DNA from 4 places in the Lysinibacillus sp. NPDC097287 genome. Region 2 is predicted to be linked to each of the others. Evidence: riboswitches for the same ligand, from Rfam matches in the RefSeq annotation. Region 2 holds a riboswitch; each other region holds the start of a gene.
What was found. Region 2 has a riboswitch for S-adenosylmethionine ahead of metK (methionine adenosyltransferase). Riboswitches for the same ligand answer to the same signal wherever they lie in the genome.

Region 1 (7,881 bases), on a different contig from region 2:
TCCTTTACACACAAATCTTCTGCCAAGAAGCATTTGCGGAAATCGAAAAAGAAGCAAAAGATACAATTATTGCTGCAGTAGAGGGTGATGCAGCGCGTATGACGCTTTCTGCATTACGTAAACTAACACGCAACAATCCTTATAACTTAATCGCGAAAAAACGTGAGGCTTCAGTGAAGCTAATCGACGCTGAAAAATTCGTAGTTTAATAATGTTAGCCTGGCTACTGTAATGGTAGCTGGGCTTTTTTTGCTTAGACGGATAGAATGATAAAACGGACGAATAGAATCCCTGAATTGACGGATAGCTCTTATAATAGAGTTTTATTTTATCTGTGACCGTTCAGATGGTATACTACAGAAAAATGATGAAAGAGGCGTTACCCATGACTATTCAATTCATTAACTATCCAAAATGTACAACATGTAAAAAAGCACAAAAATGGCTTAATGACAATGGTATAGCTTTTGAAGATGTTCACATCGTAGAGCAAACACCAACGAAGGAACAATTAGAAAGTTATTGGAAAGTAAGCGGGTTACCGTTGAAGAAATTTTTCAATACATCTGGTATTAAATATCGTGAGTTAGGTTTAAAGGATAAACTTGCCGAAATGACTGAAGATGAGCAGCTAGAATTACTTGCGTCAGATGGCATGCTCATTAAACGCCCAATTGTGACAAACGGTGAAAAAGTGACATTAGGATTTAAAGAATCAGAATTTGGCGAGACTTGGAAATAACAGCTTTCAATCTTGTTTTTACTGATAAATTATGGCACACTGAAAGTGATTGAATTACATATTTTTGGAGGGATTTTTCATGAGCACACCTAAAGACTTACGTTATTCTGAAGAACACGAATGGGTAAAATTAGAGGACGGAAAAGTACGTATTGGTATTTCACACTTCGCACAATCTGAACTTGGAGATATCGTTTTCGTTGAACTTCCACAAGTTGGCGACGAAATTAAAACGGACGATCCATTCGGTAGCGTAGAATCAGTTAAAACTGTTTCAGAATTATACGCACCAGTTTCAGGTAAAGTTGTAGAAGTAAATGCTGACTTAGAAGACAGCCCAGAATTCGTAAATGAATCACCATACGATAAAGCATGGATGATTGTTGTTGAACTTTCTGACGCTTCAGAACTTGATAACCTAATGACAGCAGAACAATACACTGAAATGATCGAAGAATAATTTTAAGTTTGAATAAAAAGCGTCGGTGTATTTACTCCGGCGTTTTTTCTTATATTAAGGAGAAGTTAGGTAAGTAGTGTAAATGGGGGTGGCCACTGTGTTTGAAGGGAAATGTTTGATTGTTGAGGGGCGATCTGATAAGCTTCGTATCGCGCCAATATTAAATGAAGAAGTCACGATTCTTTGTACAAATGGCACAATTGGTATTCATCAATTAGAGGAATTACTGGATCCATATGAGCAATACGAGCTGTTCACGTTTTTTGATGCGGATGCATCAGGAGAAAAATTACGTGCGTTGATGGACAGACATTACCCAGAGGCAGAACATTTACGGACAATGCCGACATATAAAGAAGTAGAGACAACGCCAAGAAGGGTGCTAGCGGCGATTTTATTACGTGCGCATTTCTCTATTCATAAAGAATACATTTTGTAAGGTTGCGTGAGAAAATGGATGATTGGTCAAGAGAACAGTGGGAAGCATCTGTACAGTCGGGTGTCAAAACCGCGTTATATTTATACACGCCGTTGTGTGGAACATGTGCAGTAGCTTCAAAAATGATGGACGTTGTTGAGCAGCTTCTCCCAGATTTACTGTTGGGTAAGGCGAATCTCAATTATATGGAGCAGTTAGCATATGATTACCACATTGAAAGTGTGCCTTGTTTACTTGTTTGTGATAGCGGTAAAGTGACAGAAAAAGTATATGCTTTTCAATCCGTACCATTTTTGTACGAATTATTAAAGAAATCAATTGACTGAACTTTGTTAGCGTGTTAAAGTAACAACTATATTAATTTTATTCAGCATTATTCCTTATTTCATTTTTTGTTGTAGATAATATGTGTTGTATTTTTTACATGACATATTTATGTTGGTTGAATAAAATTAAAGCCTCCGGCGGATGTCACAGATTTTAAAAGGAGTGAATTGTGCAGGCACAATTCAAAATCTGGACGCAATTACGCCAAGGCGAAATTGATAAAACAATAAATATCGAACTCTTATGAAGAGTGGCTGAGGGAAGTGCCCTATGACGCCCGGCAACCATCACGAATGTGAAAAGGTGCCAAATCACCCAAAGAAATTTCTATTTTCTTTGACAGATGAGAGAACGGTTCAACGTATATGATACGTGGCCCCTTCTACTTGTTTGTGAGTGGAGGGGGCTTTTTATATGCATTCAACAAATGTGTTCCTATATCAACATTGTAACGATAAGTTACGGAAACAACCACTTCGACAAGTGGCGCGATGAATGAATATCGAACCTCCGGCGGATGTCACAGATGTTTTGTGCGCGAAAGCGGAGCGTCAGAAGCAGATTTTGAGAGGAGAAAGAGGAGGTTAGCCTAAAAGCGTCGCATCCATGCGACAACAGCTAACTGACCTGCATCACGCAGGCCTAAGCACAATTCAAAATCTGGACGCGATTACGCCAATGCGTAATTGATTATGAAGAAAAGGAGTTTTCGCTATGATACAGCTTCAAAATATAACGAAGAAGTACAAAACCGCGAATGGCGAATTAACAGCAGTCAAAGATGTAAACCTTTCTATTAACAAAGGTGAAATTTTTGGCATTATCGGCTACAGTGGTGCTGGTAAAAGTACGATGATTCGTTTATTAAACGGTTTAGAAAAACCGACATCGGGTACGGTGACGGTGAATAACCAAGAATTTTCAGCAATCAAAGGGCAAAAGCTTCGTGATGCTAGACAAAAAGTAAGTATGATTTTCCAACATTTTAATCTACTTTGGTCAAGAACAGTAGCAGAAAATATCGCTTTCCCACTTGAAATCGCAGGTGTACCAAAAGCACAGCGTGACACGCGTGTGAAAGAACTTATTGCATTAGTTGGATTAGAAGGAAGAGACAAGGCGTATCCTTCACAGCTATCAGGTGGTCAAAAGCAGCGTGTGGGTATTGCCAGAGCGCTTGCAAACAATCCGGAAGTCCTTCTATGTGACGAAGCAACATCTGCACTCGATCCCGAAACAACAGATGCGATTTTAGATTTATTAGTCGACATTAATGAACGACTTGGCTTAACGATTGTACTGATCACACATGAAATGCACGTCATTCGTAAAATTTGTCATCGTGTTGCAGTAATGGAAGCTGGGGAAGTCGTTGAGAGTGGCGAAGTGCTACAAGTATTCCAAGCACCACAAGCAGATATTACGAAAAAGTTTGTATCGCAAATTACGGATACGAAAGAAACACAAGAAACAATTGCTCAATTAAAGGCTCATTACCCAACAGGACAGCTTGTGAAGCTTATGTTTGTTGGTGAAAAAACAGAGCAACCTGTCATTTCACAATTAGTGAAGAAATTTGAAGTAGAAGTAAGCATTGTACACGGGAATATTTCACAAACGAAAAATGGCCCATACGGTACGCTTATTGTACAAGTTGACGGTTCTGCACCAAATGTGTCAGAGGCCTTAAAATATTTAAATACAGTTGAAGTTCAAACGGAGGTGATTGCAAATGTTAACTAGTCTCTTTCCGAACGTTGATTGGACAAAAATGTGGGAAGCCACATATGAAACATTATATATGACGACAATTTCTACGGTCGTTACTTTTGTTCTTGGATTAGCCATTGGTATCGTATTATTCCTGACAAGCCCTCATCAATTATGGGCTAATAAGGTGGTCAATTTCTTAACAGGATCAATCGTTAACATATTCCGTTCGATTCCGTTTATCGTATTAATCATTTTGTTAATTCCATTTACAAAGTTTTTACTAGGAACAATTCGTGGGGCAAACGCAGCTTTACCTGCACTTATCATTGGTGCAGCACCGTTTTATGCACGTATGGTGTTAATCGCATTACGTGAAATCGATAAGGGTGTAATTGAAGCGGCGCGTTCAATGGGCGCAAAAACGTCCACAATTATATGGAAAGTATTAATTCCAGAATCATTACCAGCTCTTATATCAGGGATTACCGTAACAGCTGTAGCTTTAGTTGGTTACACTGCGATGGCTGGTATTATTGGTGCTGGTGGATTAGGGAACTTAGCTTTCTTAGATGGATTCCAAAGAAATCGCCAAGATGTAACACTAATGGCTACCATCTTTATCTTAGTTGTTGTATTCATCATCCAATGGATTGGCGATACAATTACAACGAAATCAGATAAACGCTAAACAAGTGATATAAGGTTATTCCGGTAAATTACCGCTAACATATTTTGGACAAGATCAAAGGGAGTGTAGACAAATGAAAAAGTTTTTATCAGGTTTATTTTTATCAGTACTTGTATTAGCCTTAGCCGCATGTGGTACAGATAAAAAAGAAGATGCAGGCTCAAATGCTTCAGGAAATGAAGAGAACGTAACAATAAAAGTAGGTGCTTCGAATACACCACATGCGGTCATCCTAGAAAAAGCTAAACCAATCTTAGCTGAACAAGGCGTAGATTTAGAAATTGAACCATATACAGACTATGTACTACCAAACCAAGACTTAGATTCTGGTGAGCTAAACGCAAACTATTTCCAACATATCCCTTACTTGGATCAACAAATTGAGGACAACGGTTATGATTTTGTAAACGCTGGTGGTGTACACATCGAGCCAATCGGCATATATTCAAAAAAATATAAATCACTTGAAGAGTTGCCAGAAGGCGCTACAATTATTTTATCAAACTCAGTTTCAGACCATGGCCGTATGTTCGCATTGCTTGAAGCAAAAGGATTAATCAAATTAAAAGATGGAATTGACAAAACAGCTGCAACTGAAGCAAATATCGTTGAAAATCCTAAAAAGTTAAAATTTGATGCAGATATCGCACCTGAAATGCTTGTACAAATGTTCGAAAACGGAGAAGGCGATGCTTTACTAATCAACTCTAACTTCGCTATCGATAATGGCTTAAACCCAATGGAAGATTCAATTACTTTAGAAGATAAAGAGTCTCCATATGTAAACATCATCGCTGTTCGTGCTGGTGACGAAACAAAACCAGAAATTAAAAAATTATTAGAAGTATTAACTTCTGAAGAAATCCAAAACTTCATTCTTGAAGAATGGAAAGGCGCAGTCGTACCGGTTAAATAATATAAAAGAAAAAAATGAGCTTCTCCTATACACACGTATAGGGGGAGTTTTTTGTTTGAAAATTAATAATAATTAAATGATTCCGACTATTTTAGAAACCCTGTATTAACTCAGTTTTTTATGATAAATTACTGTTAGTGTATTTGAAAAAGACATTTGTTTTTATGGGGAGGACATATAGATGAAACTTAAATTTGGTTTACTAGCAAGAATTATTGTAGCTATTTTGCTAGCAGTAGTGCTCGGTAACTTAATGCCAGAGCCATTTGTACGTGTATTTGCAACATTTAACGGCTTATTCGGTAACTTCTTAAACTTTGTAGTACCATTAATCATAATTGCATTTATCGCACCAGGGATTGCGCAACTTGGTAAGGGCTCTGGTAAATTATTAGGTCTAGCTACTTTCTTTGCATATTTTTCAACATTAGTAGCAGGTTTTCTCGCATTCTTTGTAGCACGTAATGTGTTGCCGAACTTCATTTCTAATGAGGGTGCGGAAAGTATGGCAAACCCAGAGGAATTTTTAGCCCAAGCATTCTTTAAAGTAGAAATGATTCCGCTAATGGACGTAATGGCGGCATTAATCTTCGCATTTATAGTAGGGATTGGGATGGCTGCTATTAACAGTGACGTAATGAAACGTGGCTTTGAGGAGTTTAATTCAATTATTTCAAAGGTAATTTCATTTGTTATTATTCCATTACTACCTTTCCACATTTTCGGTATTTTCTTGAACATGACATTCGGTGGTCAAGTAGCGAAAATCTTATCTGTGTTTGCAGTTGTATTCTTGTTAATCATCGTTATGCACTGGGTAATGCTAATTATTCAATTTACAACAGCGGGTGCGTTAAATAAGAAAAATCCATTTACGTTGATTAAAGCCATGCTACCGGCATACTTTACAGCTCTTGGGACACAATCGTCAGCAGCGGCAATACCAATTACGCTTCGTCAGGCACAACAAGCTGGTGCATCAGAAAAAGTATCGAGTTTCACAGTGCCACTTTTTGCGACAATTCATTTATCAGGGAGCACGATTACACTTGTAACATGCTCACTTGGCGTAATGATGATGAATGGTATGGACATTAGCTTTACAAGTTATGCAGGTTTTATCTTTATGTTAGGTGTCACAATGATAGCAGCTCCAGGTGTTCCTGGTGGTGCAGTAGTGGCAGCACTAGGTTTACTTCAATCAATGCTTGGCTTTGATGAAACAATGGTAGCATTGATGATTGCTTTATACTTAGCACAAGATAGCTTTGGTACAGCAACAAATGTTACTGGTGATGGTGCGTTAACAATGATCGTCGACCGTTTCGACAATAAAGAAAAATAACAAGAAATGCCCAATGGATAGCTTGTAATCCATTGGGCATTTTTGTATGTACGGCAAAGTGAATAAAATTGCTGAAAATAGCTATTATTATTGGAATTGCGAAATGCGTGAGAAAAAATCCTTCACGAAGTCTAAGAAAATTTTCTCTGATGGGGCAATCTCACGGTTAATTGGAGAAATAATACCAACTGTTCTTGGAATCGTCGGTGATTTAATTGGTACTTTTATGGTAAAACGAGCGGCTGAATCGTAAAGTGTACTTTCGGGTAATAAACTGACGCCAATACCAGCAGCGACAAGTCCTTTTAGAGCATCTAAATCTTCACCCTCTGAGATAACATTGGGCAAGAAGCCTGCAGCACGGCAAGCATCCATTGCGACTTTATGTAAAATGAATCCATCTGGAAATAATACGAACTGATCGTTGCGTAAATCAGCAAGCATGATACTTTCTTCTTTTGCTAAAGGATGATTTGCAGGTAGTAATGCAGCAATGTTTTCAGTAAATAAGACAGTCGGCTGAATCGTCTCGTCTTTTGGTGGAAGTGGACCTAAAAATGCTAAGTTCAATTCCCGGTTTTTCACAGCGTCGATTAAAAATTTATAAGAACCCTGTCGTAGTTGGAATTGCAAGTCTGGATAATCTTTTTTAAAAGCTGAAATAACTGTTGGTAGAACATAGCTTGCCAGACTAGTAGGGAAGCCAATTTTAATCGTTCCCTTTGCTGGATCTAAATATTCTTCAACTTGCTTTGCTGCAAAATCGATTGCCTTTAATGCTGTAATCGTATGTTCAAGAAAAATTTTGCCGATTGGCGTTAATTTCACATTGCGTCCAATCCGTTCAAAAAGTGGTGTACCTAATTCATCCTCTAAATTTGCTATTTGGCGGCTAATAGCAGATTGTGCAACATGTAAATGCTCTGCTGCTTCTGATATATGCTCTCGCTCTGCAACCTCAACAAAATAGCGTAATTGACGTAATTCCACTGAATCCTCACCCCTATTGATCGAAAAATAAGATAAATCATATCTCAATTATATAGTATTTATGAAAAAATATGATTATAAATACGATTACTGTAAAAATTTTATCATTTAACAAAGTACCTCAAATATTAATCTCTTTGTTTCCATTTTAATGAGAAAGGGTATAGTATGTGTATTGTTATTTGTGTATAACTGTCACAAAACGGCTACAATTGGCGTTTTGTGCGAGGTTTTCACTATGTTGCTAGATGAAATCAATTC
Region 2 (7,881 bases):
ACCATGCTCGTCGTCACCGATTAATTTGCGATCAGCATCAGCTGATAACGTAGTTTTACCAGTACCAGATAGTCCGAAGAATAGTGCTACATCGCCAGCTTCACCAACGTTTGCTGAACAGTGCATTGAAAGGATACCTTGTTGTGGTAATAAGTAGTTCATGATACCGAAAATTGATTTTTTCATTTCGCCAGCATACTCAGTACCACCAATTAAGATGACTTTCTTTTCAAGAGACACGATGATGAATGTTTCAGAAGCTGTACCATCAACAGCAGGGTCTGCTTTGAAGTTAGGAGCTGAAACGATTGTGAAGTCTGCAACGTGAGATGCTAATTCTTCTTCTGTTGGACGGATAAATAATTGATGAACAAAAAGGTTGTGCCAAGCGTATTCGTTGATCACTTGGATGCTTAATTGTGAATCTTTATCAGCGCCAGCAAAGCCTTTGAAAACGAAAAGTTCATCTTTTTCTTTTAAGTAGTTCACTACTTTTACATATAAGTTATCAAATACTTCAGATGAAATTGGTTGGTTTACATTGCCCCAATCAATTTGATCTTTTGAGCCTGCTTCTTCTACCGTATATTTATCTTTAGGTGAACGACCAGTGTATTTACCAGTTTCTGCGCTAACTGCGCCATCTACTGTTAACAATGCTTCACCACGAGATGTAGCTTTTTCTACTAATTGTGGTACTGAAAGTTGAACTTTAATGTTCTCGCCGCTTAATAATTCCTTCAGTTCGTTTGCAATTTCTACTGAATTCATCGATTAAATACCATCCTTTTTTATAGTATTCCCTGAGTCAGGGAGATTTTCTTAATTTCAAAAATAGTATAACACAATTGACTAAATAATCTATACTAATTCAAAAAAATATTTATGAGAATTTATTACAATTTGCGAAAACGTCATAAAATATTTGACATAGGCAACTGATTTGCGTATTATGTGGAATTGAACGGATACTCTTATCCCGAGCTGGTGGAGGGTCAGGCCCTATGAAACCCGGCAACCTGCATAACTTATTTCACGTTATGCGTTGGTGCCAACCTGATGCAGGGGAATTTCCCTTGAACGATAAGAGTGAAAGGTTACGAAATTACAAATCCTTTCCTCATGTATAAGCGTGGGTAGAGGATTTTTTTATTTGTAAAAATAACTACCGTAGTAGCGATATTTATTTTCTTCCTTATTATAAGTAGGGATAAGCCTTTCGAAATCCTCGTGTTTAAGCAGCAGCTGCCTTTTTGTGCGAAAGTGAAACGACAGCAACAACGTGTCTTTTTGTGCGAAAGTGAAACGACAGCAACAACGGCTTGAAGTTCATTCCCTTTGGAGCGAACTTGACATGGGTAATGAGTACCGTATTAATTTCGCGAGCACTATTCGCAAGAGTAATAGGAGGAAACCAAATGACAAACCGTCGACTGTTTACATCAGAGAGTGTGACAGAAGGACATCCAGATAAAATTTGTGACCAAATTTCGGATGCAATTTTAGATGCCATATTAGCAGAAGATCCAAATGCACGTGTAGCGTGTGAAACTACTGTAACAACGGGCCTAGTATTGGTAGCAGGAGAAATTACTACTTCTACTTATGTAGATATTAAAGGAATCGTACGCGATACTGTAGCAGAGATTGGTTACACGCGTGGGAAGTACGGTTTTGATGCTGAAAACCTAGCTGTATTAGTTGCAATCGGTGAGCAATCTGCAGACATTGCACAAGGTGTTGACCAAGCATTAGAAGCACGCGAAGGAACTATGACAGAAGAGGATATCGAAGCGATTGGCGCAGGAGACCAAGGTCTAATGTTTGGTTACGCATGTAACGAAACGCCTGAACTTATGCCTTTACCAATCAGCTTAGCACATAAATTAGCTCGTCGTCTTACCGAAGTACGTAAATCAGGCGAACTAGCATACTTACGTCCAGATGGTAAAACACAAGTAACGATTGAATACGATGAAAATAACCGTCCAGTACGTGTGGATACGATTGTTATTTCAACACAACATGATGAAGAAGTGACACTTGAACAAATTCAAGCTGATTTGAAAGCAGTTGTGATTGGACCTGTTGTACCAAGTGAATTATTAGATGTAAATACAAAATACTTCATTAATCCAACAGGACGCTTTGTAATCGGAGGACCTAAAGGTGATGCAGGTCTTACTGGCCGTAAAATCATCGTTGATACTTATGGTGGTTATGCGCGTCATGGTGGTGGTGCATTCTCTGGTAAGGATGCAACAAAAGTTGACCGTTCTGCAGCGTATGCAGCACGTTACGTGGCGAAAAATATCGTGGCAGCTGGACTTGCAGATCGTGCAGAAGTACAACTTGCTTATGCAATTGGTGTAGCACAACCTGTATCAATCGCTGTTGATACGTTCGGTACAGGTAAAGTAAAAGAAAGCCAAATCGTGGAATGGATCCGCGAATACTTCGACTTACGTCCGGCAGGTATTATTAAAATGCTTGACCTACGTCGCCCAATTTACAAACAAACAGCAGCATATGGTCACTTCGGTCGTATTGACTTAGATGTACCATGGGAAAAGACAGATAAAGCTGACGTATTAAGAGCTAAAGCTGGTCTATAATGATTAAAGGGGAACTAAGAAATTATCTTAGTTCCCCTTTTCCCTTATTCTTGCAGTGATTTATAGTATTGTCCTTTTTCAGCATATTCACGAACAATGCGTTCCATATCTTCTTTATCTTCTGCATTTAATTCACGAACGACTTTGGCTGGGCGTCCTAGAGCTAAGCTATTAGGAGGAATTACTTTACCCGGTGGTACTAGACTACCCGCACCGATAAAGGCACCTTCGCCAATTTCAGCCCCGTCTAAAATAATAGAGCCCATGCCGATCAAAGCATTTTTCCGAATTGTACAACTATGTAGTGTCACTTGATGACCAACTGTTACTTCATCCTCAATTATTAGTGGAAATTTAGGACTTTGATGTAAGCAACAAAGGTCTTGAATACTTACTCGTTTACCGATAATTGTAGGAGATACATCCCCTCGAATAACCGTATTAAACCAAATTGTTGATTCAGCCCCAATTTTGACGTCGCCTGTAATAGTAGCATAGTCTGCAATAAAGACAGATGGATCAATGTCTGGGGTTTTATCTTTAAAAGGATAGATCAAATTAACCGCCTCTTTTCTTTTACGTGATGTGATATTATCGTATCAAATACGCAAGTTATTAGAAAGGTGAAAATCAATTACGCCATTTAGTAATTATACTAGAAGCATCACTTAAATAAGAAAAATACTTCATCCAGATTTTGTATCATACTTGTTCGATATATTCGTTTACAATAAAAATAGTAGCCAAAGCTTGCTACAACTATGCGAAGATGGCTAAAAATCCTACAACATGTAGATCTACAAACATCAGTAGTATTTAATATTATTCGACGATTGTTTAGATAAATCGTCGAATAATGTTAAAAAATCATGATATTCGTTATAATAATTGTGTAACTAAGTTTCAGGAGGAGTATGTTAAATGTGGAAATGGGAAGCTGATGGACAAGCCAAGGCTGTAATTGCCGTTCTTCATGGTGCGTATGAGAATCACCGCTGGTATGCGTGGCTTATAGAAAAACTTAGAATGGAAGGCTTCCACGTAGTAATGGGGGATTTACCGAATCATGGGACAAAAGCGCAGTTTTCACGTGCCCATGATGAGGATTTTAAAGAATATTATAAATATACAAGACAGCTTATAGAAAATGCTTTTTCATATGAGTTACCTGTTTTTTTAATTGGGCATGGACTAGGTGCAACACTAGCACTACGTATGATGCATAAGAGAAAGTATGAGTGTGCAGGAATTATTTTAAGTTCTCCATGGTTGCAATTGAAATTACAGCCAGGTAAATTATCGAACGCTTTAACGACTTTAAGTGCACTAACTGCGAACGTAAAGATGACCCATGAAATTGGATTTGGTAAATTAACACGCAGTGTGGAAGGCATAGAGGAGATGAAAGATGATTTCCCCTTTATGACAGTTGTTTCAGTAAAATGGTATCGTGACCTACAAATGCTAAAAAAAGATTTAATAGCTTTGCCAAAAGGTGAATTCCCAAATAAGCCTATGCTTGTGATGACCGGGGAAAGAGATTCTATTACAGATATAAGAATGGCTCGTCACTGGCTCTTTCAGCAGGATTTAACTGAAATTCAATATAAAGAATGGCCAAAATGTTATCATAATCTGTTTCACGAGGTAGAGCGTGAAGAGATTTTTATCTATATGAGGGACTTTATGAATAACGTACTTCGCTCAGTAGGATATATTGTAAAATAACCTATATTTCTCCCTATTTAGCAATAATTTTTCAAGATAGTATTGATCTAGAAAAAATATTGTAATTTTCTGAAAAGTGTAATACTATAATGTCTTAAATAGGAAATTAAAGAATGGGGAGGGATAAAATGGAGACACTCGTAGGGACGCTTAATGATATTTTATGGGGACCGTGGTTTATTTATGGCATTTTATTAGTTGGATTATTTTTCACTATTATTACACGGTTTGTCCAAGTGAGACACATTAAAGACATGTTTGTATTAATGTTTAGGGGGGAGAAGTCTGAAAAAGGGATTTCTTCTTTCCAAGCTCTATCCATCGCACTTTCAGGCCGCGTAGGTACTGGTAACATCGCTGGTACTGCTACTGCTATCGGTATGGGTGGACCTGGTGCAGTATTTTGGATGTGGGCAATTGCCTTCATTGGTGCAGCAACTGCTTATGTTGAATCGACATTAGCTCAGATTTATAAAGAAGAAAAGGAAACAGAATACCGTGGTGGTCCTGCCTTTTACATTGAAAAAGGGATGGGGCAAAAATGGTTTGCAATTATTTTTGCAATTGCAGCGTTAATCGCTATGCTTATTTTAATGCCGGGTGTTCAAGCGAATGCCATTGCAGGAGCAGTTGAAAACGCTTTTGGTATTGAAACATGGATTACAGGCTTGATTATCGTAGTATTACTTGGTGGAATTATTATTGGTGGTGTTAAATCGATTGCAAATGCTGCCCAATTTATCGTACCTTTCATGGCGTTAGCATATGTGATCATGGCAATTATCATTATCGTGATGAATATTTCAGAAGTACCTAATGTAATTGCGTTGATTTTCACAAGTGCATTTGGCGCACAAGAAATTTTTGGCGGTATTATCGGTTCAGCAATTGCTTGGGGTGTTAAGCGTGGTATTTACTCTAATGAAGCAGGTCAAGGAACTGGTGCGCACCCTGCTGCAGCAGCAGAAGTTTCACACCCTGCGAAACAAGGTCTTGTGCAAGCGGCTTCTGTATACATTGATACATTACTGATTTGTTCAGCGACAGCATTTATGATTTTGTTCACAGGCATGTATAACGTTCAGGTTGAGAAGGCGGCTGAAGGGACTGAACCATTTATTCATGTAGGTGAATTCAATCAAGGTGGCTTAACAGGCGAAGAGCAAATGACGTTTGCGAAAAGCATTAAAGAGGGTGCAGCATATACACAGTATGCAGTTGAGTCTGCATTGCCAGGCTTTGGTGCACCATTCGTAGCAATAGCATTATTCTTCTTTGCATTTACGACAATTATGGCTTATTACTATATCGCTGAAACGAATGTAGCATATCTATTCAAGGGGCAAAAGGAGAAGATATTCATTTGGTTAGCGAAGATTGCAATTTTATGTGCAGCCTTCTACGGTACAGTAAGAACGTCCGATCTTGCTTGGGCAATGGGGGATGTAGGTTTAGGATTAATGGTATGGATTAATGTACTTGCAATCTTAATTATTATGAAACCAGCAATTGTCGCATTAAAAGATTACGATAAACAGAAAAAAGAAGGAAAAGACCCTGTCTTCGATCCTCGTAAACTAGGTATTAAAGGTGCAGACTTCTGGGTTGACTACAATGAAAAACGTAAAAATAAATAATATAAAAAGAGGCTATGATATAATTCATAGTCTCTTTTCATATTTTTGCAAACAATTACTTCAATAAATTCTTTGTGAACGATTATGAGAGTGTACAAGGAACCCGTCGATCTCCGTTACAGGCGGGCGCTTTCCAGGGGGAGAGCCTTGAGCCGCTTCGTCGCAAAACACACTGCTCCTGCAGGGTCTCAAGTTGCTCGCTGATCCCCTAGGAGTCGCCGCCTTCCACTCCAATCAACTAGATTTTTTCTATACGAGTTAGTAAAAGTAGAAGCACCATCTTTTTTGCAATATCTTTAAGAACGATTTAATTCACGCTATCCCTATATAATGGGCGAGTCGACAAGTTGAAACAAAAATAATATTCTTTTACATCTGTTATAAAGTACTCTTAAGCCTATAGGGTAGCTCATTTTTATGCAAGGCAAGCCCCGTCACGTGGACTTCTGTGGGAAAGCGTGACAGTCGAGATCACGAAAAGCGAAGTGGCGGAGCTTGCCGGTTTTACAACTAAACACCGTTATGCAAACAACATTATGTTTGCCTACAGACTGAGGGGGTTGTCCTAAAAGTGAAATAGTGTGTTGAGAGTACTTTTGTTATACAGGTAAAAATCCACGTAGACTCCTGCGGGAACAGCACAAGACGTAAGACGCAACAAACCGCGCGTAGCGAGGGTTGCGACTTACGCTGTGCCCGCGGAAAGCGAAGTGGATTTTTACCATATAGAAAGCCCGTTGTTTTGCTTAAAGGGTTTATTGGATAGCCTCTTTTTCTGTCTTCTAATTAGTAGGGAAAGCTTTTACTTTCTCTAATGCAATGATAAAGGGGGGGTCATTTTGCTGATTTAAAAATTCATATCGCAAAACATGAACAAATTTTTGAGGCAATGTAGAGACATAGTCAATGACTGCATCCCGTTCTTCTTTTCCACCTTCATGTCCATGATAAATGACGAGTACAATGATGCCGCCTACTTTTAATAGGTCGAGCAATGATTGAATTGCTTGAATTGTTGTGTTTGGCTTTGTAATAATATCGTGATCACTACCAGGTAAATAGCCAAGATTAAAAATAGCAGCAGCTACTGGCTTTTTTACATGTTTAGCGACTTGTTCATGCCCAGTATGGAGGACAAGCGCACGGTGCTCTAAAGCATTATCCAGTAAGCGATGTAATGTTGCATCGACGGCGGTCTTTTGCACGTCAAATGCGTATACTTGTCCATCATCCCCAACAAGCTGTGCTAGAAACAACGTATCATGACCGTTTCCAGCAGTTGCATCAACGACAGTATCGCCTTCTTCTATGGAATCTTTCAAAAGCTGCTGCGCATATTGCAAAACTCGTTGTAACTTCATTTTGGTACCTCAGCATTATAAAGTTTCCCTTGCCAGCTTCCTCGTTTTTCAAGCTCTGCATCAATGCCATTTAATACTTCCCACTTGTTGACACTCCACATTGGCCCAATCATTAAGTCAATTGGCCCGTCGCCAGTAATACGGTGAATGACCATTTCTGGTGGTAAAATTTCTAATTGGTCTGCTACTAACTTTGTATAGACATCTTGGTCTAAAAATTCAAGCATACCCTTTTCATATTGCTTCACCATAGGAGTACCTTTTAATAGGTGAAGTAAGTGAATTTTAATGCCTTGTACATCTAGCTTTGCTACTTCACGAGCTGTTTCCATCATCATGTCATAGTCTTCAAGTGGAAGTCCATTAATAATATGCGAACATACACGAATCCCGTGTTTACGCAGTTTTTCCACACCTTCTACATATGTTGCATAGTCATGTGCGCGGTTTATTAAGTTAGCTGTTTTTTCGTGTACAGTTTGTAAACCAAGCTCAACCCATAAATATGTGCGCTCATTTAACTCTGCTAAATATTCCACC
Region 3 (7,881 bases), on a different contig from region 2:
ACCTTAAGACTTTTTCACTTATATTAAGATGGTTGCATAACAGCAATATCCTCATCACGTTGCATTAGAAGAACATCTTCACCATTATCAATTAATTTTTCGATATGGTTTTCACCCCACGTGCAAAGTAAGTTAAGCACGGGCTCCAGTTCATGTCCATACGGTGTTAATGAATATTCAACCTTGGGTGGTACTTGATTGAACACTTTACGATTGATTAATCCACATTGCTCTAATTCTCGCAATTGACTCGTCAACATTTTTTGTGAAATACCAGGAATTAATCGACGAAACTCATTCGTACGTATCTGGCCATGGTGATTGAGATGACATAGAATAATAGGCTTCCATTTCCCACCGATTACTTCAAGCGTGGCTTCAACACCAATATTATAAACTTTCTTCATCGTGAACCCCCTGTATTATTCAAAAGTAACTAAAAGTACCCTACATGCTTCTTTAGTACGTATGAATAATACTACACCCTATTTAAAATATCAAAGGAGTGCTCAATATTATGACAAAATCAACAACACCAAATGCCAAACTAACACTCCTCGCTCTAGCGATCAGTTCCTTTGGTATTGGTTCTACAGAATTTATAAGTGTGGGGCTACTCCCGCTCATTACAAATGACTTCGGTATCTCATTAAGTACTGCAGGCTTAACCGTATCAATCTATGCATTAGGTGTAACAATTGGAGCACCACTTTTAACAGTTTTAACGTCTCGAATTGATCGTAAAAAGGTTCTATTACTCGTCATGGCACTTTTTATCGTCGGTAACTTATGGGTTGCTATGGCACCTACGTTCTCGTTACTACTAATAGGTCGTATTATTTCAGCTTTAGCACATGGTGTATTTATGTCGATTGCCGCTGTCATTGCCGCTGATGTCGTAGCACCAAATAAACGCGCAAGTGCCATTGCATTTATGTTTACAGGTTTGACTTTGGCAACTGTGACCGGCGTTCCATTAGGGACTTTCATCGGTCAAGTAACAGACTGGCGTATGTCATTTGTTTTCATCGTAATCATCGGCATAATTGGTTTAATAAGCAATGCATTACTCGTGCCAAGTAATCTATCAAAGAGTAATCCAATTTCGATACGTGATATGGGTAAAGTTTTGGGTAATGTACGAATGCTGTTAATTCTTTTCATTACAGCAATCGGTTACGGCGGCGTATTTGTCGTATACACATATGTATCTCCCATTTTAGAAAAACACATGGGATACTCCCCTCAAGCAATCGTAGTTATTTTAGTCGTCTACGGGATTTGTGTAGCAATAGGAAATACTGTAGGAGGACGCCTTGCAAATAATAATCCTTTACGCGCATTATTCTTCATCTTTATCAGTCTTGCTCTAGCACTACTAGGCATTAACTTTTCATTAGAATCTCAGATTGTTGGTCTAGTTATGGTTTTACTTATGGGGCTATTCATGTTTATGAGTGTACCCGGCTTACAACTCTATGCCGTTCAGCTATCTGAAAAATATGTACCCACAGCTACTACGATGGCTTCAGCGTTAAATATTTCTGCCTTCAATATCGGAATTTTTCTAGGATCTTACGTAGGTGGATTGGTTGTACAATATCAATCATTAAAACATACACCCATTTATGGCTTCCTAATGGTCATGCTTGCAGCGATCGTCACATTAATATGGATAATTTTCGAAAACAAACAAAAAGACAGCTATTAAAAAACTACGTCATAAGTCAAAGCATTGACCTATGACGTAGCCTATTTGTTTAGATTATTCTTCTTGTCCAGAAGGATTTTTTCCTGTTGCTTCAATCACTTCAGGCGTTCCATCTACTGTTTCTTCTTGTTTATTTTCAGCAGGTGGTGGTGTAATTGCAACCAATGTATAGTCATCCTCATTTAAAATTTCAAACGGGAATTTATTTCGAATATCTGCGACATACAGTGAAGTACCAATCGCCACATTCGACACATCGATTTCTAGTGCTTCTGGTATATCTGATGGTTTCACCTTCACTCTAACCTCTCGATGTGGCTGTAAAAGAAAACCACCATCTGCCACGCCGATTGCATCCCCTACTAGTGTCACAGGGAGATCGACTTCCAACTCTTCTGTCATATTGATGGATTTAAAATCTAAATGCTTTATATTGCCCTTTAACGCACAACGCTGCAGTTCATTTAGTACAGCATTCACTTTCTTCCCATCAACCTCTAATTGAAATACACCATTAGTCCCCGTTTTCGCTAACACTTTAGCAAACGCTCTTGCATCCAGTGAAATTGCAGTAGATGCCAATTGATAGCCATAAACGACACCAGGAATATCACCACTTTTTCTAAGCTTAGTTAAAGTCGATTGAGGGCCTGCATTACGTTTTTTTGCAGTTAATACTGAACTCATTATCATTCTCCCCTTCCATGGAAACTCATCACATAAAAGGTTTTGCCCGTTACACCAGTTTTTATACCTAAATCATTGACTAAATCGTTGTTCAAAAGTAGCTGCACATTCGAGTTCAAACCAAAAATCACACGCTACACCTAAAAGCAGAACAATTCATAAGATATAATATCAGCTATTGAATTGGAGGAATTTTATTGTATTACAATTACTATCCCTATTATTCCTACTCAAATCATTATCCGATGTGGGTAATGGCAAATCATTCGTCTCTCGCTCAATTCCCTAGTCAATTGGCAATGCCGACAAATAATAATTCATTTCCACCTGTAAACACGCGTCAATTAAAGATTTCAGCGAAAAGTATGCAGGCCATAATGCAACAATCTCAGTTGCTAACAAGTAAAATTGCAGATTCAGAACAGTTCGCCCACAATCTCATGAGTGCTGCACAACTTTCAAATAAAGCAGAAGTTGACAGATTAATTACCTCAACTGGTATTACTATTAAGTTCGACACAAAATTCACACCAGATGGCATTCAAATTCGTTTTACTGAACATGCTTGTTGTGGACTGACATTAATATTAGATTGGTGAATCAAAAAAAGTAGTGGATACATCAATTAACAGAGTATCCCTATTGAACTTGTAAACTTCTATTTAATATGATAAAGTGGCTGTAATATATTTCCGAAAATTCACACACTTATATTCTTATCAAGAGAGACGGATGGGTTGTCCCTATGAAGTCTCAGCAACCAGCTCTAGCATGTTGCTAATTCCAATCGGTGAAAATCACCTTAAAGATGAGAGGAATAACTTCAGTTAGTATGCACGAGGGCCCTCTTTTACAAATTGGGTTCTCTTTTTTTATCTAAAATATTAGGAAAGCAGGAAACACATTATGACAAATGATCTTTTACAAGCACTTCAACTATTGAAATCAAAAGAATGGGTCGATTTAACACACACATTTGGACAAGATTCGCCACACTTTTTTATGTTTGACGATGCAAAATTTGAGACGTTATTCTCACATGAAGATGGATTTTTTGCACAACAATTCACTTTTCCTGGACAATACGGAACACATATCGATCCACCCATTCACTTCGTTCGAGATACACGCTACTTGGATGAATTAGAACTGAAAGAGCTTGTCCTACCACTTGTCGTTATTGATAAATCCAAGGAAGCAGAATCCAATAATGACCTTTCGTTAAGTGTGCAAGATATTCTTGACTTTGAGGAAAAATACGGAAGAATTGAAGCTGGGACATTTGTTGCACTTCGTACGGATTGGAGTAAACGATGGCCTGATAAAGAAGCTTTCAACAATAAAGATGAGGATGGAAATAATCATATACCTGGTTGGGGATTTGAAGCGTTAAAGTTTCTATTTGAAAAACGAAAAGTAAATGCTATAGGTCATGAAACATTCGACACTGATTCAGCAGCTGATTTTCGTAAAAACGGCAAGTTAGATGGTGAATATTTTGTACTCGACCAAGATACATATCAAATCGAGCTCATGACGAACTTGGATAAGCTACCACCAAAGGGTGCAATTATTTTTAATATTGTTCCGAAACCCGAAAAAGCATCTGGGTTCCCTGTACGTTCATTTGCTATTTTGCCTTGATTATATGTTTTAAAAATGTAAAATACTAAAATAAAAAGGGGCTATCAAAATCATTTTTAATGACTTTGATAGCCCTTCTCTAGTTACTCTATAACATTTTTCTATCACTTCATAAAAATACGCTAATAGCTCCGAGTAACACTTTCAATTCCAACGTTACACTTTGAAAAAATGTAAGTTGGCATAATATTATTCACATACAATTCACAAGTGGTCATTTTATACTACAGCGTTCAATAGTCGACACCTATCTGGATTGGTTTGAATAACACCATAAAGTTGCTTATATAGAGCAACTTTTGCACTTAATTTAATTAACTACTATCAAATCCTCCACCAACTACAGATGCCGTTGTAAGACAAATTTAGTAATCTTTGCTCTTAAAAACAATATGAGAAAGTAGCAGGTATTGTATTAATAATTCCAAAGGAGTATACCAAATTACATATAATTGATAGAATAAGAGAACATTGATTAAATATATTGAATTATTACATACAGAGTATTACTAGAACAAAAGGAACGATAATTAACCCGATGTAAAGGAGTTGGTTCTTATGGGATTTAACATTTACTATTACGAAAGTAATGTAGATTGCAAATTTTGCAAGAAGCATTTTACAACATACAAAGTACGTCCTAATCGCTATAAGATCATTGAAGAACATACCGATTTCATGCCAGTCTATGAAGGTTTGAATCCATTATTATATGAAGTAGCTGTCTGTCCTCATTGTGGCTATGCCTATCATAAGTCCATGACAAGAACCTATGGGCCATTCATGCTACTGATTAATGAATTGTACATTAAAGAGCTCCAAAAACCGGTGAACATTTGCCAGGAGCGCACGATAGATGATGCGATTGTTAGCTACAAGCTAGCCTATCTTGTGTCAAAATCTTCGATGGAAGAGCCTCTTCTAATGGCAAACCTAGCTTTGAAAATAGCGTGGCTCTATCGATTAAAAAATGACCCTGAAGCTGAAATGCGCTACTTACAGTCTGCAAGGGAATTTTACAGCAAGTCTTTTGCTACCAATCAAGAAGGCGAGGAGCGAATTCAATTTTTAAATGCAGAGTTGAGTCTTCGTCTTGGAGATATAAAAGATGCAAAGAAGGGATTCTCCCGCTTAATCTCGGATCGAAGCGTTTCAAATAAATACAGGAAATTAGCCCGTAATCGTTGGGAAAATTATAAGTATGACGAGAACCCTATCAATATCACCGAAACCATCAATTAAAAGGCGGGGAGCGAAGTAGAATGCAGCTGTTTGGGAAAAAACTAGATGCGAGAGAAGAAGATATTTTTTCGGAATTACTTCATTTTTTACTAAGAAAAAACAATCGTAACTTATCAAATGATGAAGTCGTTGAATTAACAGGCGTTTCTTCCGACTTGCTTTATAAATGGGTGAAAGCAGGAAAACTAAAAAACACTATTTTCCCCAATATTGGTGCCCCGTGCGAACGATGTGGCAAAATTACGCAAGCTAGAACCTGTGTTAGCTGTTCATCCTCCATCGTCAATACATTAAAACAAGAAGAAAAAGATCAAGCATGGTTTAAACAAATTCAACGAAGAGACCGACAACCAAGCACATATCACTATAAATAATAAAAGGAAGGGCACCCTTTATGCTAAGTGCCCTTTTTGTCATCTTCAGTTAGGTATCCATTGAAATATGATCCCATTCTTCATCAAGGTGCCCCATCATCCAGAATAATCCCCTACGTCTTTCAATGATGATACTTTCATTCATACCTGCAGGTGCTTCTTGTTCATGTATTCGACTATTTACACAAGCCCAGTGCAATCTATAAATTTTGTCTGCTTCATCCATAATCTCCGCCTTGTTTCGCATCGAAGTTTTGACATAAAAATGTTCGAACGACTCACAGCTTGAAACAACTTTGATTGCATACTCACAGTCGCAAACATCGTCAGGAAAATCGAGTGTATCAACAAGACCCAATGCCCAAATAAGTACCCAGTATGCTTCATATTGCCAAGAAATATCGACCGCTTCTTGCCTATTCGGTTCTTCTGTATGGAAAAAATCTCTTTCTTTGTTGGTCAGGTATTCGTCCACACCATATCTCTGCAGCATATTCATGAAGAAGTCTTTGGATTCATGTATATCTCCCCCTTGCACCACATCGCACGCATATTGGATAACAATTAATAACGCAACAGCTCTTCTTGCTATATCTTCCTGTGTTCTAAACTGATAATGCGCTAAAGGTGGAAGCTGAGGTAGTGAATTAATAAATGAAATTCCCTTTTCATTTAAATAAACAATTGTCTTATTCTTTCTTTGTTCGCCTTCTTCAGACGTAACTTCATGTCCCATTATCTTTCTTGTACAACCATGCGGTCTGAATTTGGCAGGTCCTGATTTCCCATCAGGATAAACAATAACAAGACCATCTTGATCTAGCAAAGTACCGTTTGGTAAAAAGCCAATTCCACCTATTTGTGCTAGCAGGCTAGTAAATAACTGCATCTGTTCTTCATTAATTTCTTTCTCCATTTCGATAGCAATCATCGTATTTAAAACGGATATTTGTGTCAACACCAACCCTTTAAGATTCTCATCTTCAAAAGGAATTTCATCATAATACCCCATCATCCCAGGAATATTTTTGTCGAAGTAATCTGGATCTGTATCTTCTGAAATAATCCTTATTGTAATTTTAGATTTGTTGAAAAGCGTCTTAGATTGAATAAAATATTCATTTTCATTTCTCCTGATTCGAAAACCTTTTGTGAAAACATCTATAATCCCATTTCCAATATCATCAGTATCGTTCTTAGAAGCGTATACCGTGAAATACTTCAAACTCATCTCTCCTTCGCAGCACGTTATTTGAAATCTTAAAGTTCTATTAGTTATCTTGCATTAACGATTATACCAACTAAATATTACCATAAATTAAGCTAGTCACAAATGACGGAAAAGTGAGCAATAGCCAGGGGAGAATTGACGGAAGTATAAAAAAGACGGCCTTCCTTTAACAAAAGAAAGCCGTCATTTTAATCTTACAACGTTTAATTATTGATGGTAACCCTTCTATAAATTACTTCTGTGCAATTCTAGTGATTTCTTTACCTTATTAAAGCGGGAATTTCAACGGTATTGATACTCTTCTGCATCATCACTCACTATTGGGTGCAGAGGCATCTGGTCTATCCCCTAAAGGCACTTTCCAATACCACCATTTAAACTTAATAGAGATGACAATACATATAATCGAAATGGCTGCATAAATACCTACAAATGACCAATGTTGTCCGCCAAGCAGCATGGCTGGACCCGCAGACCATGCAAATAACTCAATCGGCGTATTCAGCGGGCCAACAATAGCCGTATCTGTAAGTGTCTTAGATTTATTCTCTGGATCTATTACTCTTAATAGAGTTAGACCAATCGCAAAGACGCCTGTTGCATATCCATAAACAAATATTGAACGTTCAAACCAACTTTCATAGTTCATGGCTGGTCCGACTACCCATAACAGAAGTACGACAATGATAATACCTGAAAGCATTAATAATCCTAGTGGAAGTGCGTATTCAATAATAACCGGTAGCTTTATAGAAGCAATCCCAAAGAATACAAGATAATCAGTAGCCGAACTACCTAACCGATTTACCACATTTTCGTCTACATATTTATAGACTCCTGTTTTTCCCCGCCCCATAGTTGCATACATGACTAACGCGACGATGAACGATATTGTAAATGTTGGGAAGTCTAGCCCCCAAGTGTTTGCGATATATGTATTTAGCAAATATCCTAACCCGGATGGAATCAGTAAAAGCGCAACATGAAAAGCT
Region 4 (7,881 bases), on a different contig from region 2:
CATTCGTTACATGTGTATTAACGCGCTCTTTTGTCTTTGCATCCTTACGGTTCCCTCGATTTAATATAAATACCATGAATAGCGGCCCTAAGCCAAACATTACAAATGGATTACGGTAAAAACGATACCATAAGCGTTGTCCTTTTGATGCTTCTAAATATTCTTCTACTGTCATCATATCAATATCGCCAATACCACGCTTATCTAAGTTCGAACTTGTTGCGTGGTGAATTGTATGCTCACGTTTCCATTTTTCGTATGGGAATGATGTTATTACGCCCGTTACTAAGCCAACCCAGTCGTTTGCTTTTTTACTTTTGAAAAATGAACCGTGTGTACAATCATGAAAAATAATAAACGTTCTTACGACAAACCCAGCTGAAATTACGCTAAGCCCCGCAGTTAGCCACGGTGAGTAATCTACAAGCATATAGCCTGCAATCCAAAGTACAAACAGTGGTACCATCGTATTTATCATTTGGAAAACACTTTTACCTGTATCTGATTTCGCAAATGGCGCTACGTCTTGACGCAATTTTTTTGTTTTTTCTTTATCTGTTGCCATCCCATTTCCCTCGTTTCATATTTTCTTATGACCTCATCATAAAACAAGCATATAAGGTGTAACAGATGCAAACATCATAAAAAGGATATGACAAATGTCATATCCTTCTAATTATCTCTCTTTTGGACCCGGCAAATACAGTTGATAAAATACTAAATCTAGCCATTGGTCGAATTTAAAGCCTGCATTTTTTATGGTTCCGGCATATTCAAAGCCTAGTTTTTCATGCGCTTTAACACTACCAAGATTTTCACCATCAATGCCCGCTACAAGTGTTTTCACACCTTTTTCCTCTGCAATACGAATAAGTTCACGCAGTAGCTTAGTTGCAATCCCTTTTTGATAATGCTCTTTATGCACATATACCGAATGCTCCATTGTATATTTATAACCCGGATACGGTCGGAACTGACTATATGTAGCAAAGCCAGCCACTTCTCCATCTTCTTCAAAAACAAGCAGCGGATACCCTGCTACCTTACGCTCTGCAAACCATTGCTGTTTCTCTTGGATCGATTGCGGTTCATACATATACACTGCCGTGTTCGTTAAAATTATATCATTATAGATTTCTAAAACTCCGGGTAAATCTCTCTCTTCCATTGGTCGAATCATTTTTCACACTCCTAAGAAAACTACTAAAGTTTCAGTTCACCCCTTGGTTTCTAAAACAAAAGTAGACAAGATTACTCTTTACCTAGACTTTAAGATAAAACAATGGCTGTCCAATAAGTCACTTTAAGCAGAACAACTTGCTCTCTATATGGTATAAATCCACTTTGCTTTCCGCGGGCACAGTGTAAGCCGCAGGAGTCTACGTGGATTTTTTCCTGTATATCAAAAAAACAGAATATTAAAAGTACTCTCAGCACACTATTTTACTTTTAGGACATCCCTTTATACATCATTACTTTACACGTTGAAATATCGCGCATCTGGATGTGCAAAGACGATAGCAGAAACAGATGCTTCTGGTTCCATCATGAAGCCTTCTGTTAAATTAACACCTATATCTTCAGGCTTTAACAGACCGAATAATTTTTCTTGATCTTCTAGATTTGGACATGCCGGATAACCGAATGAGAAGCGTTGTCCTTGATATTTCGCTGCAAAACGATCACGCATCGTGAAGTCCGTTGCATCTGGGAAGCCCCATTGATCGCGGATCTCCTGATGAATTCGTTCGGCAAACCCTTCCGCAAGTTCTAGCGCGGTTGATTGTAAGGCGTGACTTTCTAAGAATTTACCCTCTTCTTTTAAATCGCGCGCTGTAGCCATCACACCCTGTCCAGCTGTTACAACCATTAGCGCAATATAATCCATTTCTCCACTTTCCACTGTTTTTAAGAAATCCGCTAAACACATAAATGGCTCTACTTGCTGACGTGGGAAAGTAAAACGTTCGATTTCTGTTTTACTATCAGCTGGATCATATACGACTACATCATCACCGTCGGCTTGTGCCGGGAAGAATTGATACATACCAGATGGTTTTAATAAGTCACTCTGTAAATAATCATCTACTAGTTCCTTTAATTCTGTAGCACGTACATCTCCTGCATCAAGCAATTGTTGCACTTGCCCTTTTAAGCCTAAATGATGACCAATCAATGTACGCATATTCACATACGGATATAAATGCGATACAGAGTAATCTTTCTTCACATGACGGCGTAAATCTGATGGCATAAATACGGATGCATCTTCTATAGTTCGTACTGGTTTAACTAGTACTTCTTTTGCTGGACGTGCAGCACGTTTTTCATCGGCCTCCAAACGTTTCTGACGAGAGTCAGCGATTTCTGCTAAGAAGTCCTCACGTGTTTCTGCACCCATTAATCGGTTTGCTTGTTCTAATCCTTGCATTGCATCTTTTGAATAGATTACTGGACCACCATATTCGTTTGCAATTTTCGTCTCTGTAAAACGGCGAGATAATGCGGCGCCCCCTACTAAAATTGGTACATCAATACCCGCTTCCTTGAAATCCTGTGCAGTGATCACCATTTGTTGTGCTGATTTTACAAGTAAGCCTGAGAGGCCGATAAAATCTGGTTTTTCTTTACGAATAGCTTCAATTAGTTGATTCGGCGTGACTTTAATGCCTAGATCCACAACTCTATAGCCATTATTACTTAAAATAATATCGACTAAGTTTTTCCCGATATCATGCACATCACCTTTAACTGTCGCTAATACCATCTTCCCTTTACCAGCGCTCTCTTCATCTTTTTCCATGAATTGTTCTAGGTGCGCAACTGCGGCCTTCATAACACCAGCTGATTGTAATACTTCTGCTACAATTAACTGATTGTCATTAAACAGACGACCTACTTCCGCCATACCTTCCATTAAAGGTCCATTGATAATATCAAGCGGCGCATCGTACATTTCCCGAGCTGCATTTAAATCGTCAATCAGCCCTTCCTTTGTACCTTCTAAAATATAGTAAGCCAAGCGACCTTCAACGTTTTTTGGAATATCATCCTCTGTTTTTTCTTTCTTTTTATCACGATAAAAGTCCGTAAACACTGCTAATGTTTCATCATTCGTATTGAATAATAAATTATTTGCTAAATCGATTTCTGCTTGTGGAATCGATGCATAACGTTCTAATTTCTCCGTATTTACAATCGCATAATCTAAACCAGCTTGCGTACAGTGATATAAATACACTGCATTCAATACTTCACGACCAACTGGTGGTAAACCAAATGAAATATTACTTACACCAAGTACTGTTAGCGTACGTGGTAATTTCTCTTTAATTAAACGAATTCCTTCGATTGTTTCAAGTGCTGAGCCAATATATTGTTCATCCCCTGTACCAACTGGGAACATTAAAGGGTCAAAAATAATATCTTCAGGCGCTAAGCCCCATTTCTCCGTTAATAATTTATAAGAACGCTCAGCAATTTCTAATTTACGATGGCGGTCAACAGCCATCCCTTGCTCGTCAATCGTACCAACTACTAAAGCCGCACCGTATTTTTTCACAAGTGGCATTACCGCATCAAAACGCTCTTCACCGTCTTCTAGGTTAATAGAGTTAATAATCGCTTTACCTTGCGAGAATTTTAATGCTTCTTCAATAACTTTCTCATCAGTAGAGTCAATTACTAATGGCACTTTTACCTTTTTCACAACTTCCTGCATGAAGCCACGTATGTCTTCTAGTTCATCACGGTCTGGGTTTGCTAAACAAATATCAATCACGTGCGCACCATTTTTCACTTGAGCACGTGCGATTTCAGCAGCTTCCTCAAACTTGCCATCAATGATTAAATTTTTAAATTTGCGTGAACCAATAACATTCGTACGTTCACCGATAAATAATGGACGCATAGAATCATCGTATATTAAAGATTCAATGCCCGATACAACGTGACCATGTGTTGATTCTGGTAAAGGACGTGGCCTTTGGTCTTTTAATATTTCACGGATTGCCGCAATATGTGCTGGTGTCGTACCACAGCAACCACCAACAATATTTAACCAACCTTTTTCAGCAAAGCCTTTTAATTTTTGCGAAAGTGACTCGGGTGATTCATGATAGCAACCCTCTTCATCTGGTAAACCAGCATTCGGATAACAGCTAATATAGCCTGTAGAAAGTTCTGATAATGTACGAATATGGTCAGTCATAAATTCCGGACCAGTCGCACAGTTTAGGCCGACTGATAACGGCTTAATATGCTCAATTGAAATATAAAATGCATCAATGGATTGGCCTGCAAGAGTAGTACCCATAGGCTCAATTGTTCCCGAAATCATGACTGGTAGTTCTTTACCTGTCTCTTTAAATGCACGTGAAACACCTAGTGTACCAGCTTTTACATTCAACATATCCTGACTAGTTTCCAAAAGTATTAAATCTGAACCCGCTTCAACTAAAGCTTTTGCTTGCACATAGAAGTTCTCTTCAAGCTCATCGAATGTAATACCACCTGTTACTGATAACGTTTTAGTCGTTGGCCCAATAGCCCCCGCAACAAAACGTGGCCAATCAGATGTTGAAAATTCATCGACCACTTTACGTGCAATTTCAACGGCACGTGTATTAATTTCATCCGCTTTGTCTCCAAGATCATATTCATTTAATACAAGAGGGGTTCCACCAAATGTATTCGTACAAATAATATCTGCACCTGCTTCTAAATACTCGCGGTGTACTTTTTCAAGGACATCAGGTCTTGTCAGCACAAGGTTTTCATTACAGCCATCTAACTCTTCCCCACCAAAATCGTCCGCTGTTAAGTTTTCGTTTTGAAGCATTGTACCCATTGCGCCATCAAGGATTAAAATTCGTTTCTCTAGTTGCTCTTCAATCAAGTGCTTAGCCATTTGTACTTACCCCTTTTTTCTGTTCGTCCAGTTGTTCTATATAGCTCATTAGTTCAAGCGTCATATCATAACGTAAAAACGGTGTGATTAAATAAATGCCATTGAAATATTCAGCTGCTACTTCTACAAGTTCACGTGCAATTGCAAGACCCTCTTTTGTTGCAAGGTCTTTATCATTGCCGCATGCCTTCATGCGCTCTAATGCATCCTCTGATAATTTAATGCCTGGTACTTCATGGTGTAAAAACTCTGCACTTTTATAACTCGTTACAGGCATAATCCCTATATAAATAGGCGTTTCTAAATGTTTTGTTTCCTCATATATTTCTACAATCTTTTCTTTTGTATAAACAGGTTGAGAGATGAAATAATCTGCACCATGCTCAATTTTCTTTTCAAGTCGTGCCACTGCACGCTCTAGTACACGTACATTCGGGTTAAACGCCGCTGCCACAGAAAAGTTTGCCTTTTTACGCAATGGTTTGCCCGAGAATGACACACCTTCATTTAGCTGCTTAATCAGTTGAATTAATTCCATTGAAGACACATCGTACACACTTGTTGCACCTGGGAAATCACCCACTTTTGTCGGGTCACCAGTAACGGCTAAAATGTCATGAATACCTAATGCATCTAAGCCCATTAAATGTGACTGCAAGCCGATTAGATTACGATCACGGCATGTAATATGCGTCAATGGACGCACACCATGCATTTGCTTCACCAACGCCCCCATCGCGATATTACTAATACGTGGTGATGCTAAAGAATTATCGGCCATCATCACTACATCTGCACCAGCTTCATATAATTTTTTCGCGCCCTCTATAAAGCCATCTATTTCTAAATGTCTAGGTGTATCTAACTCCACTATAACTGAACGCTCACGCTTCACCTTTTCATGAAGAGGTTCGTACGTTGTTGGTCCCGGCTCACGCACGATCTCAATCTTTTCTGGCTTCGCAGATTTGTTTTGCACAGGTGTTAACTCTTCTAAATACTTTTTAGCTGCAGCAATATGCTTTGGTGTCGTACCACAGCATCCCCCAATTAAACGTACACCTTGGTCACGTAATGCAACCGCTGCGCGTCCAAAATAATCCGCTTCAGATTCATAGACCACACGGCCATCTTCCACATCTAAAAGGGAGGCATTTGGATAAGCCGACATAAATGCATTTTTAGGTAACTCCACTCCCTCAAACGCTTGAATCGTATGATGCGGACCCAAACGACAATTTACCCCAACAATATCCGCGCCTAATGCTTCTAATTCATGTAACGCTTGATTCAATGATATTCCATTTTGTAATACACCTGGCTCATGCATCGATACTTGCGCAATAATTGGCAACTGTGTTTTTGCTCTTAGCATCTTTAAAGTTGCTGTTAATTCTTCAAAATCATAATAGGTTTCAAGTAGAAGGCCATCCGGATTGCCTGCCAATAACACTGTTGCTTGCTCTTCAACTGTTGTTAAAATTTCTTCCAGCGTCGCGTCACTTTTACGAATGCCGCGAATCCCACCAATTGTGCCTAGTACAAACTGTCCACCATCTGCAGCTGATCGTTTGGCAATTGTTATTGCAGCTTCATTGAACTGTTGTACACGTGATTCCAAACCATACCGTGCTAGTTTAATAGCATTCGCTCCGTATGTATTCGTTTGAATAATATCAGCACCTGCCGCAATATACTCACGATGAATTTTTTCAATTAACTCAGGTCGTTGCACATTCATCTCTTCGTGGCAGTACTCCAAACCATAACCATATAACAACGTGCCAATTGCACCATCTGCTGTTAGCACATGTGTTTTTAACTTTTCAAGCAATCCCATAAATTTTAGCCCCCTCTGTCGCATATCATCTATAAAATTCGCTCTAGCGGATCTTCGTCCAGATTTTGAATTGTGTATGCACAATTCATTACTTTTAAAATCTGTGACATCCGCCGGAGGCTTTTGTTTTATTCAGCGTTCTAACGCTGAATAAAGCAAAAAGCCTTCTTTACAAAAAGAAGGCTTTAACGAGTCGTAATTGTTTTTCCTTCTCATCTACTGACCAAAAGGTCTACTGGATTTAGCACCTGACATTAAGTTGGTTGCTGAAGCGTCATAAGGCCAGTCCCTCGGCTTCTCTTGATAAGAATATTGTATGAATTTTTTAAATAATTAAAAGAATCATATCGCTTACGCTCGTTGACGTCAAGACTATTTCACCGAACAAAGAAATTTTAATCTAAAACACATCAATTTTATGTTTCCCCTACTATATGGAAAAAACCTTTATACAAGTTTTCCAGCTATCATCTCGCCAACTTTTTTACCATTTTGGATGCAAGCGCCAATGCCAACTCCAAAATAAGAACACCCTGCAAGTGATAAGTTTGGATACTTTACTTCTAACTCAGCAGTTAGTCCTTGTAATGCATCATGGTGCGCTAAATCATATTTTGGCATTTGATCTATCCATTTCGCGACATTAACTACTACTGGCTTATCTTCGATTCCTAAGCTTTTTCGTACGTCCTCCAAAGCAACTTCTGCTAGTTCTTCCTCTGACATCGCACGTAACTGCTCATATGCAGGGTTAATGCTCTTATAGAAAAGTCGCACGAGTAATTTGCCTTCAGCAGAGGTATGTTTCCACTTTCGACTCGTCCACGTAGCAGCATTACATTGCAAATCAGAATTATGTGAAACAATAAAACCCGTTCCATCTGCCGGCAACACCGTATCTGGCACATCAAATCCTAAATAAATTGTAATAGCTGAAGCTGTACTGAATTGTTCAAAATACTCATTTAAAGACTCATCTCTTAATAAACGCTGTACGGCTTCATTCGGTATCGCCATTACAACATGATCAGCTTTTATTGTCTCGCCATTCGCTAAAGAAATTGTATAGTCATTGTCATTTTTCACAACAGCTGTTGTCGCTACACCTTTTAGTATTTCAACTTCTGTTAAT

Region 1: it holds a riboswitch for S-adenosylmethionine, as region 2 does, so the genes downstream of both, ACIQ2D_RS17460 (methionine ABC transporter ATP-binding protein) here and metK (methionine adenosyltransferase) in region 2, are expected to answer to the same signal.
Region 3: it holds a riboswitch for S-adenosylmethionine, as region 2 does, so the genes downstream of both, ACIQ2D_RS11420 (cyclase family protein) here and metK (methionine adenosyltransferase) in region 2, are expected to answer to the same signal.
Region 4: it holds a riboswitch for S-adenosylmethionine, as region 2 does, so the genes downstream of both, ACIQ2D_RS19595 (bifunctional homocysteine S-methyltransferase/methylenetetrahydrofolate reductase) here and metK (methionine adenosyltransferase) in region 2, are expected to answer to the same signal.

Annotation. Positions count from the first base shown of each region.
Region 1 is NZ_JBIWCX010000014.1:47,496-55,376, forward strand. Features, by position in the region: gene ACIQ2D_RS17435 (acyl-CoA dehydrogenase family protein) at 1-209, shown strand, start outside; gene ACIQ2D_RS17440 (arsenate reductase family protein) at 386-742, shown strand; gene gcvH (glycine cleavage system protein GcvH) at 822-1,202, shown strand; gene ACIQ2D_RS17450 (toprim domain-containing protein) at 1,300-1,641, shown strand; gene ACIQ2D_RS17455 (thioredoxin family protein) at 1,656-1,967, shown strand; SAM riboswitch class I at 2,207-2,318, shown strand; gene ACIQ2D_RS17460 (methionine ABC transporter ATP-binding protein) at 2,683-3,711, shown strand; gene ACIQ2D_RS17465 (methionine ABC transporter permease) at 3,701-4,369, shown strand; gene ACIQ2D_RS17470 (MetQ/NlpA family ABC transporter substrate-binding protein) at 4,443-5,285, shown strand; gene ACIQ2D_RS17475 (dicarboxylate/amino acid:cation symporter) at 5,467-6,630, shown strand; gene gltC (glutamate biosynthesis transcriptional regulator GltC) at 6,718-7,620, opposite strand.
Region 2 is NZ_JBIWCX010000006.1:24,375-32,255, forward strand. Features, by position in the region: gene pckA (phosphoenolpyruvate carboxykinase (ATP)) at 1-771, opposite strand, end outside; SAM riboswitch class I at 972-1,090, shown strand; gene metK (methionine adenosyltransferase) at 1,419-2,615, shown strand; gene ACIQ2D_RS10350 (gamma carbonic anhydrase) at 2,660-3,172, opposite strand; gene ACIQ2D_RS10355 (alpha/beta hydrolase) at 3,537-4,343, shown strand; gene ACIQ2D_RS10360 (alanine/glycine:cation symporter family protein) at 4,472-5,980, shown strand; gene mnmM (tRNA 5-(aminomethyl)-2-thiouridylate-methyltransferase MnmM) at 6,763-7,341, opposite strand; gene mnmL (tRNA modification radical SAM protein MnmL/YtqA) at 7,338-7,881, opposite strand, start outside.
Region 3 is NZ_JBIWCX010000007.1:23,080-30,960, reverse strand. Features, by position in the region: gene ACIQ2D_RS11440 (winged helix-turn-helix transcriptional regulator) at 24-407, opposite strand; gene ACIQ2D_RS11435 (MFS transporter) at 518-1,711, shown strand; gene ACIQ2D_RS11430 (50S ribosomal protein L25/general stress protein Ctc) at 1,766-2,398, opposite strand; gene ACIQ2D_RS11425 (YuzC family spore coat inner layer protein) at 2,596-2,997, shown strand; SAM riboswitch class I at 3,112-3,213, shown strand; gene ACIQ2D_RS11420 (cyclase family protein) at 3,305-4,042, shown strand; gene ACIQ2D_RS11415 (DUF2225 domain-containing protein) at 4,601-5,284, shown strand; gene ACIQ2D_RS11410 (hypothetical protein) at 5,305-5,658, shown strand; gene ACIQ2D_RS11405 (DUF4272 domain-containing protein) at 5,708-6,883, opposite strand; gene ACIQ2D_RS11400 (sodium/glutamate symporter) at 7,200-7,881, opposite strand, start outside.
Region 4 is NZ_JBIWCX010000019.1:23,663-31,543, forward strand. Features, by position in the region: gene desA (Delta(5) desaturase DesA) at 1-565, opposite strand, end outside; gene ACIQ2D_RS19585 (GNAT family N-acetyltransferase) at 677-1,180, opposite strand; gene metH (methionine synthase) at 1,478-4,909, opposite strand; gene ACIQ2D_RS19595 (bifunctional homocysteine S-methyltransferase/methylenetetrahydrofolate reductase) at 4,902-6,749, opposite strand; SAM riboswitch class I at 6,959-7,059, opposite strand; gene ACIQ2D_RS19600 (protoporphyrinogen oxidase) at 7,197-7,881, opposite strand, start outside.